Linked DNA regions of Symmachiella dynata. The protein of the gene in region 1 interacts with the protein of each later gene in a pairwise test. Links are inferred from orthologs where the notes say so. Each region holds a gene or a part of one and is shown in the gene's direction. Other genes may lie near its edges.

Region 1 (3,203 bases):
AGTAGATCCCCTTGCACATTCGGTTTTTCTTAACAACAGCGTTAGGGCAACAGAACACTTACTTCATTGCGCGACTGAGCTGGAAATAGTATACCGGTTCGTAGAAGGCGCAGATGAGCTTGGAATAGCTGTCCCTGATCACAACAAAGTCATCAGCGGAGAGGAATACTTATCTAATCTTTCCCAAGACTGGTGGCCTGAGCCCCCTGTGATCAACGCTGCTGCCGCCCTCGCGCGACACCATGGGCTACCAACGCGTCTTTTAGATTGGACGAGAAACCCCCTTATTGCAGCGTTTTTTGCAATACCGGCCAATGTAAGCAAAAAATCCGACAGCTATCATGATTCTGACGAAAAAAGTTTAGCTGTATGGGCTTTCAGAGATGCCTTAAGAACGAAAACGCAGGTTTTTCGAGCACCACGTAGCCAAAATGCGTTCCTGCATGCACAAGAGGCGGTTTTTGTACACCATACCCTGGCCGACGAACACTTCCTTAGGTCCGGTAACTGGCCCAAAATCCAGGACGTAGATGGACTCGACAATCTATTCAAAATAACTTTGCCCTATTCCGAAGCACCTCAGCTTCTAGATCTGCTACGAAAGGAGCGTATCTCGAAGTCCCGGCTTATGCCAACGCTAGACAATGTTGCCAAGGAGCTTCGTGACCAAAAACCCCGATAGCGTCTCCCGCGCCGCCGATGATTGAATCCACCACCCGAATCGCGATATAGTATCGAATCCCGCACGTTTGTGCTTACTTGCACGCAATTCCCCAGCGACGTCTGTGGCAATCGTGGAAGTCGTGCGCACATCGAGCGGGATTGTTAGGACGTTTCTTTCGTTGAGTTTGAGGCTGTGGGCACTGATTCCCACTGCCGCACAATTTTCAGGAGTATTCAATCGTGTTTGAAAAGGTGGCCTTAATCGGTGTGACCGGTGCTGTAGGCCGGATTATGCTGCGTCTGTTGGAAGAACGTGAATTTCCCGCGAAAAGCTATAAGTTCCTCGCCTCGGCGCGGAGCGCGGGGAAAACGTTGACGTTCAATGGCGGCCAGCACACGATCGAAGAACTCACGCATGATTGTTTCGATGGTTGCGACCTCGTGATCGCCAGCACGCCGGACGACATCGCGGCCGAATACCTGCCTTCGGCGGTCAAAGCAGGCGCGACTGTAATTGACGAGTCGGGTTATTGGCGGATGGATCCCGCTGTGGCGCTGGTGATTCCCGAAGTCAATCCGCAAGCGGCACTGGATGCGACGGGGATTATTGCCAGCCCGAATTGCTCCACAACACAAATGGTGGTCGCCCTCAAAGCCCTGCACGATGCCTCCCCCATCCGCCGCGTGATTGTCAGCACGTATCAAGCGGTCAGCGGTGCCGGCACACAGGGAAGCCTCGATTTGGTAGCCGGTTCCAAGGCGCACCTCGAAGGCGACGACTACGCCTATCAGGCCTTCGCCCACCCAATCGCCTTCAATGCCATTCCGCAGATTGGCAGCGAAAAGTCGGATGGTTATACCAGCGAAGAGCTGAAAATGGTCTACGAAACCCGCAAAATCCTGGGGGACGAGTCGATCCAAATCAATCCCACCTGCGTGCGGATTCCGGTCGCCAATTGCCATAGCGAATCGATTACGGTCGAGACTGAGCGGCCTATTTCCCCCACCGAAGCGCGGGAGTTGTTCGCGAAATTCCCGGGAATCGTTGTGAACGACGATCTCGCCACCGGACAATATCCGCTCCCCTCGAACTGCACCGATCAGGACGAAGTCTTTGTGGGACGTATCCGCCGCGATATTTCGCATGAGAACGGGCTCAGCTTTTGGTGCGTGAGCGACAACCTCCGCAAAGGGGCCGCTACGAATGCGATTCAGATCGCCGAATTGATCGCCGCCCACCGGTTTTCCAAAGCCGGCACGAAATAACGTCGCCTGTTTTTTAGCTGGTTTCCAGACCCGTTTGCGCTATCTTGCGAGCGGGACATCATTTTTTTCTAGCGGGACATCATGGACCATTTTGAATATCGCGACGGCGAACTGTTTTGTGAAGAGGTGCGGATCGCTGATCTAGCGGCTGAGTTTGGGACGCCGCTGTGGGTCTATTCCCAGAATGCGTTGCTGTCGAACCTGCGGGAAATCCAAATCGCATTTGCCGACGCGGAACCGGTGATTTGCTATTCGGTGAAGGCGAATTCTAATCTGAGCATCCTCAAGCTCATGAACGAGGCAGGCAGCAGTTTTGACGTTGTTTCCGGCGGGGAACTGTATCGCGTCCAACAGGCGGGCGGCGATACGACGCGCGTCGCCTTTGCCGGGGTGGGCAAAACCGATGCAGAGATTCGTTTTGGCCTGGAATCGAACATCTTGATGTTCAACGTCGAAAGCGAAGCGGAACTCGACGCGATCGCTGCCGTCGCAGGCGACATGGGCGTCGTGGCTCCGGTGGCACTGCGTTTGAATCCGAATATCGACGCAAAGACACATGCCAAAACAACCACCGGCAAGAAGGGGAACAAGTTCGGCATCGACATCGAGCGGGCCAGCGAGCTAGCGGCTAAGGTGTTGGCCGACGGGCGTTTGTCATTAGTGGGGATCCATATGCACCTGGGTTCGCCGATTTTGACCACCGAGCCTTATGCCATGGCCGTGAAAAAGGGTGTCGAAATCGTCAACGAATTTCGAGCGGCCGGCCATGACACGAATTGGATCAACCTCGGCGGCGGGTTTGGCATCAACTACAAGCAAAACGAAGCCCCACCCGCCAAGGCATTTGCCGACGTGATCGTTCCAGCGATTCGCGAAGCGGGATGCCGTTTGGCACTGGAACCGGGACGGTTCATCTGCGGCAACGCTGGTGTGCTAATCAGCAGCGTGACGTTTACGAAACGTGAAGGGGGCAAGCTGTTCGTGATCCAAGACGCGGCGATGAACGATTTGGTCCGCCCGGCGATGTATGACGCATTTCACCGGATTTGGCCCGTCAAGCCGGCTGTGGAAGCTCCGGACGACTATGAAGGCGAAATCCCCGGCTGCGAGCCAGTCGACGTAGTGGGGCCTGTTTGCGAGTCAGGAGACGTCCTGGCCAAAGCCCGTTGGCTGCCGGAAACGTCGCGCGGCGACTTGATCTGCACGTTCAGTGCCGGGGCTTATGGCACCACGATGAGCAGCAATTACAACTCCCGGCCCCGAGGGGCTGAGGT
Region 2 (3,246 bases), 4.9 Mb from region 1 along the record:
TGTCGGTGTTGTTGATGACGGTGTCGTTACCATCTTTGGCATCGACGACAATCGAGTCGACGTCGTCGAAGTCGTAGTCGCGGTCTTCAATGACATCACCGTCGGCATCGCGGATGACGACGAGGACTTCATCGATTTCGCCATCGTCATAGGTATAAGAGATTTCAATCGTGTCGTCTTCGTTGGTGCCCTCGATTTCGAGTACACCATCATCAAGATCGATGTCCGCCGCCATCAACCGGCGGTCTTCCAGTGCTTCGAATTTCATTTTGCGTTTGTTTGGGAGAGTCATTTCGTGTTCGCCTTTTCGTTGGAACGGTGTGTTTGAAAAAATGGTCCAATACTCTGTGAAGCGAAACCGGTGGCGAACTGTTACACAGATATTGCAAGAAAAAATGTGGGCCGCAGAAATTCGTGCAGAGCGTGCCGTGGGCAGCAGCATCGTGCGGAAAAGCAGCTGTCTCAATTCGATTCGCGATTCGCCCCGTCGGTTTTGAGAGCAAAAAATCTCGTAGCAAAATTGGGGAATCGCCGTTGACGTGAAAGAAAGAACTACTTATCGTTCGCCGCTCTTCACTTGGGGGACCCCAGGCTCCGGTGACTGGCCGCGTTTTTTCTTCGAAAACAGAGCCGCCGTCACATCAGCCTTCCCCGCCGAACACTTCCTCTCAAGATCCACTTCAAGTTTTCAGAATCGTGCATCCATTCCGGTGTTGTTCGCGTGACCGTTGTGTCAGGACGAACGGATTGGAAAACCATGCTATTGAGATAATCCTTAGCCGTCTGACCGTTTCCCGAATGAACTGCAGACGGCCCGACCCGACCTCACAGCCTCTTCTCGTGACCCGTCACGATCCATGAACTGGGCAACCACCAATCCCCTGGGGATTGTGCGAAGTCCATGATGGGTAACCTGAGAATGGAACCGGGCTGTGCCACTTCGTTCCGCAAAGGACTGCGTTATGAGACAATTGCTTTTGACCGTTGTCGGAATTTTTTCGTTGACCATGGCAGCCGGGTGCTGCTGTTGGAGCAACCCTTGCAACTCCTGTAGCAGCCCGTGCAGCACCGGCAACTGCGGTCCTGGTGGCTGCGGCGTACAACAATACGGACAACCGTACAACAGTGGCGCCTATTTTGGTCCGGCGTCGCCTCAAACGGCCTATGCGCCGCTGCAGCCCATTCCGATGACAGCCGTTGGTCCGGTGGAATCGCTGCCGACCTATCGCTAAGCCGACTACGCGATCGAAGCGTTGAGCGATGGCCTGACCTTCGATATCTTGGTTTTGCGGGAATCCCGCCTTTGTTCGTTGATTCATTCGCCGAGGGGTGATGTACTCGACGACAGGGGCGGTACGTCCTATAATTCAACCTTGGTTTTTGTCTACGGTTGGAATGGGGACGTGTCGGTTCATGGAAATTGTTAAGTATCCGCATCCTGCATTGCGGTGGAAATCATCGCCCGTTCAGGCCATCAACGCCGAATTGCGGTCTACGGTCCGCGAGATGTTCGAGTTGATGTATGAAGCCAACGGCATCGGATTGGCCGCCAATCAAGTGGCGCTGCCGATACGGCTGTTCGTGCTGAATCTCCTGGCCGATCCGGCGGAGAAGGAAGAAGAATACGTCTTCATCAATCCGGAAATCATCCGCCGCAAGGGAAACCAGGAAGCCGAAGAAGGCTGCCTGAGCATGCCCAATCTTTATGGCGATGTCCGCCGCGCTGGAGAAATTGTGGTCCAAGCGTACGGTTTGGACGGGCAAGGCTTTGAACTGACCGTTGACGAGTTGGCCAGCCGCGCGATTCAGCACGAAACGGATCATCTCGATGGGGTCCTGTTCACCGACCGCATGACCGAAGCAGCCCGACGCGAAATCGATCCGATGTTGACTGATTTTGAAACGCTGTTCCGTCGCCAACAGGAACAGGGAAAATTCCCGTCTGACGCTGAAATCCAGCAGCAACTCCAGGAACGGACTCCGTAAGTGGAGGGGATGCGCGGATGACAAGGTTACGATTGGCCATGATGGGAACAGGCGCATTTGCGGTTCCCACCTTCGCAGGCTTATACGACACGCCGCACGACGTTGTGGCGCTCTACACACAACCCGCGCGCACCGGTCGCGGGCATCATAAACACGTGCGCAATCCAATGGTCGAACTGGCTGAAGCGCACGATACCCCAGTCCTGCGACCGGCAAAAGTCAACACACCTGAGTCGTTGGACGAGATGGCCGAGTTGCAGCTCGATCTGTTGGTCGTGGCGGCGTATGGACAAATCCTCTCGGCTAAGCTGTTAGACACCCCACGACTTGGCGCGGTGAATGTGCATGCCTCGCTACTACCGAAATACCGCGGCGCTGCTCCGGTGAACTATGCGATTCTTAGAGGCGAAACGGAAACGGGTGTGACGATTTTCCAGATCGAACCGAGCCTCGACTCCGGACCGATCTTGGGAATGGAGTCGCTGACGATCGGCACGGAAGAAACGGCCGGGGAATTGGAACCGCGACTCGCGCAACTCAGCGTGCCGTTGGCTCAGCGCGTCATCAGCGAATTGGCGGCCGGCACCACGAATCCGCTTGTCCAAGACGAAGCCACTGCGACGTTAGCGCCAAAGATGAAAAAAGAGCAGGGAGCGATTGACTGGACGCGTTCGGCTGACGAAGTCGACTGGCACATTCGCGCCATGCAACCTTGGCCCAAGCCGTTCACGTTTTGGCATCGCTCTGAAGGAAAACCGCTGCGGTTGGTCGTGCCGCATGTTCGCAAAATCGACGCCCGCTCAGCCGAATTGCCAGGCACAGTCCTGGAAAACGACGAAGGCGGATTGTGGATTCAAACCGGAAGTGACGTGGTAGAGATTGTGGAAATCCAGCCCGAGGGCAAACGTGCCATGTCCGCCGACGATTTTCTCCGCGGCCACAGCGTCCCCGCCGGCGAGCGTTTCGGGCCGCTGGAGTAAGCCGCCGTAAAGCGTCTGCAAGGGGTGAGGCGTGAGGGTTAGGTTTTAGACTGTAGACCGTAGACTATAGGGTTGGTCAGTAAATGCTGTTTGGCATGGCATGTGTATGTACTGGCCGCTGGTGAGGCGTGTGGCGTTGTAGCGATGGCTCAAGCCTTGGCAGCGAGAATCCCCGTGAAACGGGGATGGAAATGGCGGGCGGCTACTGCATACCCCGTCGTAAACGACGGGGCTGATACCGCTGCGCGGAAAACGCCGGTGAACCGGCGTCATTTACGCC

The links.
Region 2: the proteins of Mal52_RS08370 (region 1) and def interact in binary tests that used the Escherichia coli proteins (3 or more experiments, as listed by UniProt). The link is inferred for Symmachiella dynata from one-to-one orthologs.

What each region holds. Positions count from the first base shown.
Region 1 is NZ_CP036276.1:2,160,407-2,163,609, reverse strand. What follows is about bases 38-2,916. They hold Mal52_RS08370 (aspartate-semialdehyde dehydrogenase), read left to right. Parts: upstream 38-903; coding sequence 904-1,929; downstream 1,930-2,916. Other genes in these bases: lysA (diaminopimelate decarboxylase), read left to right, coding at 2,011-2,916; Mal52_RS08375 (FRG domain-containing protein), read left to right, coding at 38-682. In the rest of the region: more of Mal52_RS08375, read left to right, coding at 1-37; more of lysA, read left to right, coding at 2,917-3,203.
Region 2 is NZ_CP036276.1:7,038,629-7,041,874, forward strand. What follows is about bases 278-3,199. They hold def (peptide deformylase), read left to right. Parts: upstream 278-1,413; coding sequence 1,414-1,986; downstream 1,987-3,199. Other genes in these bases: Mal52_RS26870 (calcium-binding protein), read right to left, coding at 278-292; Mal52_RS26875 (hypothetical protein), read left to right, coding at 963-1,232; fmt (methionyl-tRNA formyltransferase), read left to right, coding at 2,004-2,966. In the rest of the region: more of Mal52_RS26870, read right to left, coding at 1-277. UniProt on the Escherichia coli protein: Removes the formyl group from the N-terminal Met of newly synthesized proteins. Requires at least a dipeptide for an efficient rate of reaction. N-terminal L-methionine is a prerequisite for activity but the enzyme has broad specificity at other positions.